DNA from 2 places in the Rhodoplanes sp. P11 genome. Region 1 is predicted to be linked to the other one. Evidence: predicted binding sites of a transcription regulator. Region 1 holds the regulator's gene; the other holds the start of a gene.

Region 1 (7,622 bases):
CTAGGCCGTGCCGCCGGCCCGCCGCGATCCCCGATGAACGGACGGCCGGCCCGACACCGATAGGGACAGCGACAGACCCGCATCGACCATCCAGCATTGAGCCGGAGCGGCGGTGCGATTGCGTCCGCCTCGTGCGGTGCATCCACGACAGGAGACCTCCCCGTGAAGCTTCACCGAACCCTCATCGCGGCCGGCGCCATCGTGGCGTCGTCGGTCCTGGCGGCGTCGCTCGCGCCCGCGGTGGCCGCCGACATCTCGGGTGCCGGCGCCACCTTCCCGTACCCGATCTACGCGAAGTGGGCCGACACCTACAAGAAGGAGACCGGGATCGGCCTCAACTATCAGTCGATCGGCTCCGGCGGCGGCATCAAGCAGATCCAGGCCAAGACCGTGACGTTCGGCGCCACCGACGCGCCGCTCAAGGGCCCGCAGCTCGAGAAGGACGGCCTCGTCCAGTTCCCGATGGTGATGGGCGGCATCGTGCCGGTCATCAATGTCGACGGCATCAAGCCGGGCGATCTGGTGCTCGACGGTCCGACGCTCGCCAAGATGTTCCTCGGCGACATCAAGAGCTGGGACGACCCGGCGATCGCCAAGCTCAACCCGTCGGTCAAGCTGCCCAAGCAGGCGATCGCCGTGGTGCATCGCTCGGACGGCTCCGGCACCACCTTCAACTTCACCGACTACCTGGTGAAGGTCAGCCCCGAGTGGAAGGATCGGGTGGGCTCCGCCACCTCGGTGCAGTGGCCGACCGGCATCGGCGCCAAGGGCAACGAAGGTGTCGCCAACAACGTCGCGCAGACCAAGGGCTCGATCGGCTACGTCGAGTACGCCTATGCCAAGCAGAACAAGCTGACCCACACCCGGCTGACCAACAAGGACGGCAAGGCCGTCGCGCCCGAGATGAAGTCGTTCCAGGCCGCGGCCGCCAGCGCCGACTGGACCTCGGTTCCCGGCTACGGCGTGATCATCACCGACCAGCCCGGCGCCGACACCTGGCCGATCACCACCGCGACCTGGATTCTGATGCACAAGCAGCCGACCGATCCGGCGGTCGCCGCCGACGCCCTCAAGTTCTTCGCCTGGGCCTACGAGAAGGGCGACAAGATGGCCGAGGAGCTCGACTACATCCCGATGCCCGAGAACGTCGTCGCCAGCGTCAAGAAGACCTGGGCGGCCGAGATCAAGGACGCGAGCGGCAAGCCGCTGTTCGGAATGTAGCTCCGGGTTTTCCACCGCACGCCCCTCGGGAGGGGGCTCGACGGCCCCCTCCTCTCGCGTCCGACGACGGGCCGGCGTATCGTCCGGCGGGCCGCACCGCACCCGCCCCGCTGCCACTCTGGCGGCCGTCGTCTGGAGAGAACTCAGTCATGCTTCGGCGGAGACAGCCCGTGGTCGACCTTGCTCTGCGTGACGCTCCCGCCGCCGTGTCGTCCCCGCCCGATCGTCTTCGGTTGCTGGGTCGTCTGCGGCTGATCGACGGCTCGTTCCGCACCATCACATTCGCGGCCGCCGTCTCGGTGCTGGTGATCCTCGGCGGCGTCATCGTGGCGCTGATCGAAGGCGCGCTGCCGGCCTTGCAGGCGTTCGGCCTCGATTTCCTCACCACCTCGCGCTGGAACCCGGTGACCGAGAAGTTCGGCGCGCTGGCGCCGATCTACGGCACGCTCGTCACCTCGCTGATCGCCATGACGATCGCGGTGCCGTTCGGCATCCTCATCGCGATGTTCCTGACCGAGCTGTGCCCGATGTGGCTGCGCCGGCCGATCGGCATCGCCATCGAGCTGCTCGCCGGCATCCCCAGCATCATCTACGGCATCTGGGGCCTGTTCGTGTTCGCGCCCTTCTTGCAGCACACGTTGCAGCCGGCGCTGATCGACCTGTTCGGCCCGGTGCCGATCCTCTCGACCCTGTTCGCCGGGCCGCCCTACGGCATCGGCGTGCTGACCGCCGGGCTCATCCTCGCCATCATGGTGCTGCCCTTCGTCACCTCGATCTCGCGCGACGTGTTCGAGGCGGTGCCGCCGGTGCTCAAGGAGGCGGCCTACGGCCTCGGCTGCACCACCTGGGAGGTGTTCCGCCACGTGGTCATTCCGTTCGCCCGAGTCGGCGTCACCGGCGGCGTCATGCTGGGCCTCGGCCGCGCCCTCGGCGAGACCATGGCGGTGACCTTCGTGATCGGCAACGCGCACCGCATCTCCGGCTCGCTGCTCGCTCCCGGCACCACCATCTCGGCCACCATCGCCAACGAGTTCACCGAGGCGCTGGGCGACCTCTACACCTCGTCGCTGGTCGCGCTCGGCCTCATTCTCTTCGTCATCACCTTCGTGGTGCTGGCCATCGCGCGCTACATGCTGATGCGCATCGAACGGAAGATCGGGTGACGCCATGATGCTCTATCGACGTCGCCGCTTCGCCAACAGTGTGGTGATGACGCTGTCGGTCGTCGCCACCGTGATCGGTCTCGGCTGGCTGGTACTGGTGCTCGGCGCCCTGCTGTGGAACGGCTTCGGCAGCCTGTCGGTGGCGGTGTTCACCGAGATGACGCCGCCGCCCGGCAGCGCCGGCGGCCTGCTCAACCCGATCGTCGGCAGCCTGATGATGTCGGGCGTGGCGGTCGCCATCGGCACGCCGATCGGCATCCTGGCCGGCACCTACATGGCCGAGTATGGCCGCTACTCGATGCTGACCAGCGTGGTGCGCTTCATCAACGACATCCTGCTCAGCGCCCCCTCGATCGTGGTCGGCCTGTTCATCTACGAGGTGGTGGTACGGCCGCTCGGCCACTTCTCCGGCATCGCCGGCTCGCTGGCGCTCGCCGTGCTGGTGGTGCCGGTGGTGGTGCGCACCACCGAGGACATGCTGCTGACGGTGCCGAAGGAGCTGCGCGAGGCGGCCACCGCGCTCGGCCTGCCGCGCTCGCATGTCATCGCCAACGTGTCGTACCGGGCGGCGCGCGCCGGCATCGTCACCGGCATCCTGCTGGCGATCGCGCGGATCAGCGGCGAGACCGCGCCGCTGCTGTTCACGGCCCTGAACAATCAGTTCTTCTCGGCCGACATGACGCAGCCGCTGGCGAGCCTGCCGGTGGTGATCTTCCAGTTCGCCATGAGCCCCTATCCGGACTGGCAGAAGCTCGCCTGGGCCGGCGCCCTGATCATCACCTTCGCGGTGCTCGCGCTGTCGATCTCGGCGCGCGCCCTCTCGGCCACGAGGACCAATTCATGAGCTCCACCGGCCTGTCCCACGGATCGAACACGGTTCCGGCTCCGGTCGTCGCGGCGCGCGCCGCCCTGGCGGACGCCGACGAGAAGGTCGCCATCCGGAACGTCGATTTCTACTACGGCGACAACCGCGCCCTGAGGAGCATCTCGGTCTCGCTCTACGCCCGGCGCGTCACTGCGTTCATCGGCCCGTCCGGCTGCGGCAAGTCGACCCTGCTGCGCATCCTCAACCGCATCTACGACCTCTACCCGAACCAGCGGGCCGAGGGCGAGGTGCTGCTCGACGGCAACAACATCCTGGACGCCAAGCAGGACCTCAACCTGCTGCGAGCGCGCGTCGGGATGGTGTTCCAGAAGCCGACGCCGTTCCCGATGTCGATCTACGAGAACATCGCCTTCGGCATCCGACTCTACGAGCCGCTGCCGAAATCCGAGATGGACGGCCGCGTCGAGCAGGCGCTCAAGCGCGCCGCCCTGTGGAACGAGGTGAAGGACAAGCTTTCGGCCAACGGGCTCAGCCTCTCGGGCGGCCAGCAGCAGCGCCTGTGCATCGCCCGTACGGTCGCGGTGCAGCCGGAGGTGATCCTGCTCGATGAGCCCTGCTCGGCTCTCGACCCGATCTCGACCGCCAAGATCGAGGAGCTGATCGACGAGCTGAAGACCGACTACACGATCGCCATCGTGACCCACAACATGCAGCAGGCGGCCCGCGTCTCCGACTACACGGCGTTCATGTATCTCGGCGAGCTGGTCGAGTTCGACACCACCAGCAAGATGTTCACCTCGCCGGTCGACCCGCGGACCCAGGACTACATCACCGGACGGTTCGGCTGACCGCCGCTCCCACCGGCCCCGCCCCGACCCGGTTCCCGACACCGCGTCCCGGCCAAGATCAGGAAGGGTGACGTCCATGATGGACCACACGCACAAGGCGTTCGACAGCGACCTGCAAGAGCTCGGCCGCATGGTCGCCGAGATGGGCGGGCTCGCCGAGCAGCAGATCGTCGACGCCGTCGACGCGCTGTCGCGCCGCGACCTCACCGTGGCCCAGCGTGTCATCGCCGGCGACACCCGCATCGACGTCCTCCAGCGCGAGGTCGAGGCGCGGGCGATCCTCACCATCGCGCGCCGGCAGCCGATGGCGGTCGACCTGCGCGAGGTGGTCGGCTCGCTGCGGATCTCCAACGACCTCGAGCGGATCGGCGATCTCGCCAAGAACATCGCCAAGCGGGTGGTGGCGCTCGACAGCGAGTTCCTCACCCAGAAGGTGATGCGCGGCGTCGAGCACATGACCGAGCTGGTGCTGTCGCAGATCAAGGACGTGCTCGACGCCTATGCGCGCCGCGACCTCGCCAAGGCGATCGGCGTGTGGCGGGCCGACGAGGGCGTCGACGCCGTCAACAACTCGCTGTTCCGCGAGCTCCTGACCTACATGATGGAGGACCCGCGCAACATCGGCATCTGCATCCACCTCCTGTTCTGCGCCAAGAACATCGAGCGGATGGGCGACCACGCCACCAACATCGCCGAGACGGTCTACTACATGATCGAGGGCCGCGCCCTCGCCGACGAGCGGCCGAAGGGCGACACCACGTCCAGCACCGTGGTGCCGTTCGACGCCTGACCCCGTCACCGTCGCGCGCCTCGTCGCGACGGCGATCCCCCGAGAGGAACCACATCGGATGGCCGCACGAATCCTGATCGTCGAGGACGAGGAGCCGCTGACGCTGCTGCTGCGCTACAACCTCGAGGCCGAAGGCTATGCGGTCGACGCCGCCGGACGCGGCGACGACGCCGATCTCCGCCTCAAGGAGAACCCGCCCGATCTCGCCATCGTCGACTGGATGCTGCCGGGCCTGTCGGGCATCGAGCTGATCCGCCGGCTGCGCGGGCGCACCGAGACCCAGCAGCTCCCGGTCATCATGCTGACGGCGCGCGGCGAGGAGGGCGAGCGGGTGCGCGGCCTCGCCACCGGGGCCGACGACTACATCGTCAAGCCGTTCTCGGTGCCCGAGCTGATCGCCCGCATCCGGGCGCTGCTGCGCCGCACCAAGCCGGAGCGCGTCGCCTCGGTGCTCGTCGCCGGCGACATCGAGCTCAACCGCGAGAAGAAGCGGGTGTCGCGCGGCGGGCGCGACGTGCCGCTCGGACCGACCGAGTTCCGCCTGCTGGAATTCCTGATGGAGAATCCCGGCCGCGTGTTCTCGCGCGAGCAGCTTCTCGATCGGGTGTGGGGCCGCGACGTCTACATCGACGAGCGCACCGTCGACGTCCATGTCGGCCGCCTGCGCAAGGCGCTCAACCGGGGCCAGCGCTCCGACCCGATCCGCACCGTGCGCGGTGCCGGCTACGCGCTCAACGACCGCTACGGTGCGGACGCCTGATCGGCACGCTGTGCAATGCAGCGGGCTGTCGCCGGACAGGCGCGTCGACGTGAGAAACGGCAAGATCGCACCCGGCCCGGTGCTCAAGCACCTGTGCGTGTTGTCTCCACGCGACACCGCGCCGGGACCTCGCAGCAATCGACGCCGTTCGTCTTGCCTCCGGGGGCGCAATCCGTATATTCACTTAACATGATGCGACGCGCTTATCCCGGCTTCGTGCTCGTCACGTTGCTCGCCGTTGTCACGGCGGGCCTGGGATGGGCATTGTCGGCCCAGGAGCTGCCGACCGGCATCATCAGGACCGGCATGACCATCGGCGTCGCCGCCCATCATCATGTGAATACGACGTCGCATCATGCTCGGCACTCGCATGCCGGGCAGACGCTGTCCGATCGTGACGAGTCCGGCACGCATTCCGGAGATGCGCAGGAGCACGATAGCGAGGACGGCCTCCAGCGTTCCGCCTCGGCAGCGTTGTCGTGTCACGCGACAGCCGACGCAGCCGGCGGCTGCGACCCGGCGGCCCCGCACAGCACGCCGAACGGCCCCTGCTGCGGCGCCGCCACCTGTCATGCGACGCTCCCGCCCGTCGTTCCGGTCACGGCCATGATGCTGCTGACCGCTGCTGCCGATCCGTCACCGCCCGACCTCGGCTTCGAAAAGTCGCTCGCGGTGCGCCTCGATCGTCCGCCGAGATCGACCGACTGCTAGTCGCCGTCCGCCCCGTCGGGGCGACGCGACCATCGGCTCCGCTCTCCCTGTCCGTTCTCGGGTTGTCCGCCGGCTCCGGCGACGATGCGGCTCGCATCGTTGCCGGCGCGCCCCCGGATGTCCGGTGACCGGGACCGACATCGAGGTTGCTTTCCATGAAGATCGCCGTGCTGGCCGCACTGTCGGCCATCCTGTCCGCATGCTCGGTCCCTCCCCCGATGGCGGTGGGGCTCGATCCTGCCGATCCCGACGTGCCGGTGGCGCCGACACGCTATCGGTCGGTGACGGCCGGCACCGTCGACTACCGTCCGATCGACCCGAAGCCCTGGGCGGAGCAGAACCAGCAGGTCGCACCGAAGCCGAAGTCCGGAGCGGGAGGCCACCGATGACGCCGGCCGCTCGCATGGTCGGCCCCCGGCCGACGCCGCCGCGGCGGCTCGTCGCCCTCGTGCTCGCATCGAGCACCCTCGGCGGCTGCGTCTACTTCTCGCCCGACGGGGCCATGGGGCCGGTCGCCGGACGGGTCGGCCAGTCGATCGGCATGGAGGCCGTCAAGATCGACTCGCCGGCGGCGGCCGCCTACGCCCGCTCGCGTGTGGACGCCCTGCTGAGCCGGCCGCTGGATGCCGACCGCGCGGTCCAGATCGCGCTGCTCAACAATCGCGGCCTGCAAACCGCCTACAACGCACTCGGCGTCTCCGAGGCCGAGTTCGTGCAGGCGAGCCTGCCGCCGAACCCGGCGTTCGGCTTCAGCCGCACCACCACCGGCAGCGAGCTGGAGATCGAGCGCCGCGTGGTCGCCAACGTGCTGGCGCTGATCACCCTGCCGCTGCGCACCGAGATCGCCCGTTCGCAGTTCGAGGCCGATCGCCAGCGCGCCATCGAGGCGACCTTTCGGCTCGCCGCCGAGACGCGGCGGGCCTACTACCGGGCGGTCGCCGCCCGCGAGACGGTGACGTTCCTGGAGCAGGCGCGTCTGTCCGCCGATGCGGCCGCCGACCTGATGCGCAAGCTGGGCGGGACCGGCGAGGCCAAGAAGCTCGATCAGGCCCGTGCCGGCGCCTTCTATGCCGAGGTGTCAAATGCACTCGCCCAGGCGCGGCTGCGGGCCGGCACCGAGCGCGAGGCGCTGACGCGGCTGATGGGTCTGTGGGGCTCCGATCTGGACTTCCGGCTGCCCGGCCGCCTGCCGGCTATGCCGCGAATCCAGACTGTCCAGCAGGCCGAGGAGGCCGCGGTCCGCCAACGGGTCGATCTGATCGCGGCGCGGCTCGAGCTGGACGCCGTCGCCCGCGCCTACGGA
Region 2 (7,622 bases), on a different contig from region 1:
ACGGGTCCTCCTCGGTGATGCCCTTGCGGGCCAGCTCCTTGCCGTACTGGCCGGCCTCGGCGGCGGTCTCGCGCAAGAGCTTCTGGTCCTCGGCCGAGAAGGTGTCCCACACCGGCTTCGACACAGCGAAGATCAGCGGGTCGGCGACGTAGCCCCACAGAGTCAGGTGCTTCTGCCCGACGGTGTTGAGCTTCGCCGCCACGTAGACGGTGATCGGGTTCTCCTGGCCGTCGACCGCGCCGGTCGACAGCGCGGGCTGGGCGTCGGCCCAGCTCATCTGGGTCGGGTTGGCGCCGAGCGCCGTGAAGGTCTCGTTGAACAGCGGCGAGCCGACCACCCGGATCTTGAGCCCCTTGAGGTCGGCCGGGGTCTTCACATCGCGCTTGGAGTTGGACACCTCGCGAAATCCGTTCTCGCCCCAGGCGAGCGGGATCACGTCCTTGGCGGCGACGATGTCGAACAGCTTCTTGCCGGCCTCGCCGCCCGTGATGGCGTCCAGCGCCTTGTGGTCGGGCATCAGGAACGGCAGGGCGAACAGGTTCAGCTCCGCCACCTGGGGCGACCAGTTGATGGTCGAGCCGACCGCCATATCGATGACGCCCTGGCGCATGGCGGTGAATTCCTTGGTCTGGTCGCCGCCGACCAGCTGGGCGCCCGGATAGACCTTCATGACGATGCGGCCGTTCGAGCGCTCCTTGACCAGGTCGGCCCAGCGCTGCGCCGACACGCCCCACGGGAAGGGCGCGCCCAGCACCGTCGAGATCTTGTACTCGGCCTTGTAGGTCTGGGCGGCGGCGGGCAGCGTCGGGGCCGCCGCGAGGGCGATGGCGACACCGGCCGCCAGCGCTGCGAGCAGTCGCTTGGTCATGAAATGTCTCCTGGTGGTTCGGGCGTAGGCATCCGCGCCGGGCGGGGCGGGCCGTCGTGGCACTTTGTTGCGCGGCGCGGCCGCCAATGCAATCGGATCGAGGCTCGGAGGGCGCGGAGCCGTCATACGCGGAGCGGGGTACCAGTTCCAGGCGAAAGTGGCCGCAGCCCGGTCCGGGTCGCCGAAGGTTCGGTCGCGCCCGCCGGGCCGGCCCGGTATGGTGCCGGGCCGGTGTTGGCGCCGGGCGAGGCCGGTGTCGGGCGAGCATGCATGGGGGCGGGATGCCGGGACGCGACGAGACGATCTATTCGGTCATCGTGAAGTTCAGGGAGGATAAGTCGCTCGCGCAATGTGCGGCGGTGCGTCACGATGACAAGCTGTGGCTGGTCCCGACCTGGATCGAGGAGGACGACGCGGCGGTGATGCGGCCGGAGCGCATGGTGTGCATCGAGGGGCTGCCGCTGAAGAAGGGCGGTCGACTCGGCGCCCGCAGCTTCGACTGGATCTTGCGGCCCGAGATCCCGCGGGCGGTGCTCACCGGTCCGCTGCCGCCGCCGGCCGAATGGCCGCTGCCGGTGCTCGACCGGCCCGACCTGACCTTTCCGCGCGCCTGACGGCGGCCTCGCGCCGCAGGCTCAGGGCGCGTCCAGCTCGCGCTTGCGGCGGATCGACAGCACCACCTCGCGGATGCCGATGATGGTGAGCGAGCAGGCGAACGGCACGATGAAGTACATCAGCCGGAAGATCAGCAGGCCGGCGATCAGCTCCTCCTTGTCGAAGAAGGGCAGGCCGACCAGCATGGCGGCGTCGAACACGCCGATCGAGCCCGGCGCATGGCTGGCGAAGCCGAGCAGGGTGGCGGCGATGAACACCCCCGCCAGGGTGAAGAAGTGGATCGGCGGTGTCGCCGGCACCAGCATGTACATGGCGAGCGCGCAGCAGGTCAGGTCGGTGATGCCGATGCCGATCTGCAACAGCGTCGATCGGCCGCCGGGAAGCTGCACCGTCCAGGTGTTGCGGCCGAGCCGCCGCGGTTTGCCCCACACCCAGGCCACCCAGGCGGCAAGGCCGACCAGCAGCGCCACCCCGATGATCCGGTTGACGGCCGGGGCGAGCTGGTCGACGGCGCTCACCGCGGCCGGATCGTACACCATGGCGATGCCGAGCACCGCCAGGTTGCCGAGCCAGAAGGTGAGGCCGGCGACGAAGCAGATCTTGGCCACGTCGACGATGCCGAGGCCCCAGGACGAGTAGATGCGCCAGCGGATGGCGCCGGCCGAGAAGGCGGTGGCCCCGATATTGTGGCCGATGGTGTAGCTGGTGAAGCTCACCATCGCGGCCACCCGGTAGGGGATGTGGCGGACCCCGATGGTGCGCAGCGCGAACCAGTCGTAGAGGGTCAGCGTCGCGTAGGCCATCGCCACGAACAGGGCGGCGCGGACGAGATTCTCCGGCGGGATGTTGGTCAGGCCGGTGCGGATCTCGTCGAGCGCGATGTCGCTGAGCACATTGTAGAGCACCACCATCGACACCGCGATGATGGCGACCGCCACCACGGCGCCGACCCGATTCCAGCGGATGCCGCCGACCCATGCCCCGATCCGCTGCAAGCGGCCCCGGCCGCTGCCGACCGGGGCCGATGCCGCATCAGGTGCGGCCTCGTCGTCTCCGGACGTCGGCGCGTCGTCGCGAGGCTCTGGGTTCGGCGTCAGCAAGGCTTTGGTCACACGCGCGTCTTTCGGCCCGGCCGGGCGCCTCGCGCCCACCGGGTCCGGGTTTTTCACAGCCGTGCGACAGAGACACGACAGGGGCGCACGACCTAGCACGGTTGCCGGCCCGCGTCACGGGCGGTGCCTGCGTCATGGTCCCGTCAAGGCCGCGTCATAGACCAGACCGAGCGGGAGAGCGGCGATGCGGCAGCGACGAGCGGGGCCCGGAGGACGGGCGGGACTCGGAGGACGAACGGACCGGGGCGGACCATGCGCATCCTGATCGCCACCGATGCCTGGCACCCGCAGGTCAACGGCGTCGTCCGCACCCTGCAATCCCTGGCCGCGGCGGCCGCGGGGCTCGGCGCCTCGGTCGATTTCCTCACACCGGAGGGGATGCGCACGGTGGCGCTGCCGAGCTATCCGTCGATCCGCCTGGCGGTGCCGCCGCCCGGCGCGGTGGCGCGGCGGATCGAGGCGGCTGCGCCCGACGTCGTCCACATCGCGACCGAAGGCCCGATCGGGCACCTCGCCCGCCGCCATTGCCGGCGCTCCGGCCGGCGCTTCACCACCAGCTTTCACACCCGCCTCGCCGACTATGCGGCGGCGCGCTGGCCGATCCCGGCCGACGTCACCTGGAGCTGGCTGCGTTGGTTCCACAATGCCGGCTCGGCCACCATGGCGGCGACCCCCTCGCTGATCGCCGAGCTTCAGGGCCGCGGCTTCCGCACCGTGCTGCGCTGGCCACGCGGTGTCGACGTCGATCTGTTCCGGCCGCGGCCCGGCGCCGATCTCGGCCTGCCGCGCCCGGTGTTTCTCGGTGTCGGCCGGCTGGCGGTGGAGAAGAACGTCGCGGCCTTCCTGGCGCTCGACCTGCCGGGCAGCAAGGTGGTGGTCGGCGACGGCCCGGCCCGGGCGGCGCTCCAGGCCCGGCATCCGGACGTGCATTTCCTCGGCGAGCGGCACGGCGAGGAGCTCGCCGCCGTCTACGCGGCCGCCGACGTGTTCGTGTTCCCGAGCCGCACCGACACCTTCGGGCTGGTGCTGCTGGAGGCGCTGGCGAGCGGCCTGCCGGTCGCCGGCTTTCCGGTGGCGGCGACCCGCGACGTCGTCGGCGATGCCCCGGTGGCGGCGCTCGACGACGACCTGCGCGCCGCCTGCCTGGCCGCCGCGGCGCTGCCGCGGGCGGCCTGCCGGGCCTATGCGATGACGCTGACCTGGGAGGAGAGCGCCCGCCGCTTCCTCGGCAATCTGGAGCGGGCGGGCGTCGCGCGCGGCAGTGGTCGCCGCGTCAGCGGCCGCGATTCGCGGCTGGTCCGGGCGTGACCGGCGCGGCGGGCGCGGGCGCAGTAGCGGTGGTGCGCGCGTCGCTTCGCCGCGGGCGGCGGACGATGCCGCCGACGATCAGCCCGACGAAGCCGAGGAGCGCCACGAGCGTCAGCGGCCCGCTCCAGGCGCGGCCCGGCTGCCACGCCAGAACGTCGCCGGCGACCCGCAGCAGCACGGCGGCATGCAGCAGCACCAGCGGCCCGTACAGGGCCGGCCGGTAGGCGATGCGCACCCGCGCCACCGCCGGCAAGATGATCAGCGCGTGGCCGAACACCATGGAGAACACGAAGCCGATCAGCACGGCATGCAGCGCCGCGTCGTAGCCGAATGCCGTCTCGGCCGGCGGCATGGCGAGCAGCAGCGCCCCGGCGGCACCGAGCCAGACATAGCCGGCGATCATGCAGACCGCCATGAAGCGGGTCTGCCCGGCCTGGCGCACCGTGTGGCGGACCACGTCGTGACGGATCAGCCAGGCGGTGAGGACCAGCAGAGCGAAGCCGTAGAGGGGGGCGCCGTTCGGGCTGGTCAGGCCGTTGTGGGCGCCGGCCGCGATCAGCGCCACACCGAGCAGGAACAGCGCCTCGCTGCCCCGCTTCACCGCCATCAGCCGGCCCAGCTCCAGCCGCTCGCCCGCGATGGTGAGGATCAGGAAGCCGAGCCACCAGCCGGCGACCTCCGGGACGGTGCTGCCGGAGAGCCACAGCACCGTCCCGGTGAGCCAGGCGAGCGCACCGGCCACGAGGGTGCCGGTGAACACCGCCGGCTGCGCCGCCGCGATCGTCGAGGTGGCAGCGAGGAGGATCGCGGCGGCGAGCGCATAGGCGACGGCGCCGGCGAGCGGCGCGCCGGACAGCATCAGCAGGGTGCCGAGCCCGGACAGGCCGGGCGCCAGGAAGGCCCAGTCGCGGCCGAGTGCCACCGCCCGTTCGAGCCCGATCACGGTGCCGAACAGGCCGCAGATCAGGAGCGCGCCGTGCAGCTCGGCGAGCGACGATCCGTGCGGCAGGTCGAGGCCGAGCCGCCACAGGCCGCCGTAGAGGCCGGTCAGCATGGCGAGCGCGCCGAGCCCGAGGAAGCCGAGACGCAGCCGCATCCGGCTCGCGGCGGCGGGTGGAGGGGCGGGCGAGGGGGCGGGGGCGTGCACCACCGTGGCCGCCGAGGTCTCAGCCGGCGACGCGGCTGATACGGACGCGCCAGACATCGGGGCCCTGCTCCACATAGGTCCAGTCGAACTCGTCCGGATGCGCCACCGCGAGATACTCGCGCAGCGGCGCCGGATCGTGCGGGGCGGCCACCACCAGGGCGGTGGCGTCGCCGAGATCGGCGATCGCCCGGAAGATCACGTTGCGGCAGGAGCCGGGCGGCAGGGCGCGGACGTCGATCTCGGTCTCGGTCGTGGTGCTCATCGGGTCATGCTCATCGGGTGGCGCGGGGCGGGTGGCCGAGCTGGGCGAGGCCGTGCTCGGTGATGCGGTCGGGAGTCCAGGGCGGATCGAACACGAGCGCCACGTCGATGCGGGGCACGTCCGGGAAGCGCGATGCCAGCGCGTCGCGGGCGTCGTCCATGATCATCTCGCCGAGCGGGCAGGCGCGCGCCGTGAGCGTCAGGTCCACCTCGACCGCACCCGGGGAGCGGCGGGCCCCGTAGACGAGCCCGAGATCGACGACGCTGAGGCCGACCTCGGGGTCGATCACCGATTGGAGGCAGTCCAGCACGTCGGCATCGAGGCCGTCGGCGTCGAGGCCGGTGTCCGGCCGCTCGGTGATGGTGTCGGGTGACGTCATGGGGAAGCCCTCGCGGTACGAGGTGACCATGGCGGCGCCGGCCGGGGCCGTCTTTGCCCGGGCACAAACAGTGCCGCGATGGGCGCGGCCGCCGACCGCATTGCTTGTGCCGGCACAAAGAGCCCGGCCGCGGCCTGGCGTACACCGGACGGGCAACAGGCCGTGGAGGACAGTTCGTGATCGATTCCGACCGGCTGGTCGTCGAGGTGATGCGCGAGACACCCGCCACCGTGCGGGTGTTCCTCGATCATCGGATGCGGTGCGTCGGCTGCCCGATCGGCCCGTTCCACACGGTCGCCGATGCCTGCCGCGAGCACGGCATCGATCCGGTGCTCTTCATCGCGGCCCTGCGGGCCGCGGCGGCGGCGCCGGCGCGCGGCGTTCCGCTGCGGGGTCCGCGTCCCCGTCCCCGTCAGCCTGCCGCCGATGCGTCGTGAGCCGTCGTCACGCCGACAGGCGGAAGGTACCGCCCGCCAGTGCGGCGATCACGGCATCCAGGGTGTCGTCCGGCCAATGACCGTCGGTGCGCACGACATGCCGTTCGAGTTCACCGAGCGCCGAGAGCTGGCGATGAAGAGCCGCGATCGGCTCGGGGTCCCGCAGCGTGTCGCCGCCGCGGTCGCGGCAACGCCGCTGAGCTTCGGCGAGCAGCGGCCGCAGAACGACGTAATGAAGCGGTACCGCGAGTGATCGGAACGGCGACAGGAACCACGGGCCGACAATCCCGTCGACGATGACGAAGTAGCCGCCCCGGGCATACGCCTCCGCGGCGCCGGCCAGCACGCCGACGACGATCCGGTTCTGGGCATCGGCTTCCGGCCGGAACGGCGCCACGGCGCCGTGCCGGATGAAGTGCCAGAAGTCGTCGGCGTGGAGATGCACCTTGCAGGAGCCCGGATGAGCGGCGAGCGCGCGAGCCGTCGTCGTCTTTCCGGAGCCGGGCGGCCCGGTCAGCACCAGTATCTCGCCGGCATGGTCGATCGCAGTCGGCTGCGGTCCCATCTCGTTGCGATGCCCTACTCGTCGGCGCCGTCGGCGAGCAGCATCAGCTTGTGCGGCTCGCGCACCGTGATCTTCTGGCGCCCGCTCTCGACCAGCCCGCGCTCCTCCCACGCGCTGATGATGCGGCTCACGGTATGCAGCGTGGTGCCGGTCATCTCGGCGATGTCCTGGCGCGAGATCGGGAAGTCGATGCGCACGCCGGTCTCCACCTTGCGGCCGGCCTGGTGGGCGAGGCGCAGCAGCGCATGGGCGACGCGCCGCTCCACTTGCTCGGTCGACATCTCGACGACGCGCGTGTGCATCTCCTGGATGCGGCCGCCCACCGTGTGAAGGGTGTTGAGGGCGAGCGCCGGATGCGCCGCGACGAGCCGCGACCACGACGCCGAGGGCCATTGCAGCGCGACGCTGTCGACCACCGCGGCCGCGGTGCCTGGATAGGTGGTCCGACCGATCGCGGCGGCGACGCCGAACACCTCGCCGGGCGCCACGAAGCGTACCACCACCTGCTGGCCGTTCGGCGTGAGCTTGAACACGCGCAGCCGCCCGTGCAGCAGCACGAAGAACGAATGGGCGTCGGTATCCTGCTGAAACACCGTGGCGCCCTTGGGAAAGCGGACCGCCTGCGCCTCGCGCAGCAGCGCCTCGCGCTCCTGCACCGACATTCCGGCGAACAGCGGCACGCCGGCGACGAGCGTCGGATCGACGGTCGCCATCACGCTGCCCTCGTTGCGATGGCGGCGCAGGCCCCGGGGGATGGGTACATCGAAGTCTCCGGACCAGCACGACGCCGCCCGCGCGACGCCGGCCGCGCGTTCTAGCACGCCCGCGCCGGGTCGTCGTCGTGGTTCGGGCCGGCGGTGGTGCCGGCGCCCGGCCGCGTCGGAGCGGCGACATGCGCTTCCCACGCCGCGGCGAAATGCTCTAGACAG

What was found. Region 1 encodes PhoB, which activates phosphate uptake and scavenging genes when phosphate is short. Its sites were predicted from a motif close to TGTCATNNANCTGTCAT; they were not measured.
Region 2: a site for PhoB is predicted at 2,659-2,675, ahead of ACFQUV_RS16625 (YbhN family protein). Genes of this name have one in related genera too.

Annotation. Positions count from the first base shown of each region.
Region 1 covers NZ_CAXWGY010000016.1:592,399-600,020, forward strand. The annotation lists gene pstS (phosphate ABC transporter substrate-binding protein PstS) at 163-1,221, shown strand; gene pstC (phosphate ABC transporter permease subunit PstC) at 1,392-2,384, shown strand; gene pstA (phosphate ABC transporter permease PstA) at 2,389-3,228, shown strand; gene pstB (phosphate ABC transporter ATP-binding protein PstB) at 3,225-4,058, shown strand; gene phoU (phosphate signaling complex protein PhoU) at 4,135-4,848, shown strand; gene phoB (phosphate regulon transcriptional regulator PhoB) at 4,907-5,608, shown strand; gene ACFQUV_RS14470 (hypothetical protein) at 5,702-6,319, shown strand; gene ACFQUV_RS14475 (hypothetical protein) at 6,475-6,708, shown strand; gene ACFQUV_RS14480 (TolC family protein) at 6,705-7,622, shown strand, end outside.
Region 2 covers NZ_CAXWGY010000017.1:463,291-470,912, forward strand. The annotation lists gene ACFQUV_RS16615 (DctP family TRAP transporter solute-binding subunit) at 1-868, opposite strand, end outside; gene ACFQUV_RS16620 (hypothetical protein) at 1,150-1,482, shown strand; gene ACFQUV_RS16625 (YbhN family protein) at 1,504-2,595, opposite strand; gene ACFQUV_RS16630 (glycosyltransferase family 1 protein) at 2,848-3,903, shown strand; gene ACFQUV_RS16635 (hypothetical protein) at 3,869-4,999, opposite strand; gene ACFQUV_RS16640 (DUF2249 domain-containing protein) at 5,070-5,312, opposite strand; gene ACFQUV_RS16645 (metal-sulfur cluster assembly factor) at 5,323-5,721, opposite strand; gene ACFQUV_RS16650 (DUF1858 domain-containing protein) at 5,868-6,128, shown strand; gene ACFQUV_RS16655 (AAA family ATPase) at 6,136-6,693, opposite strand; gene ACFQUV_RS16660 (Crp/Fnr family transcriptional regulator) at 6,708-7,406, opposite strand.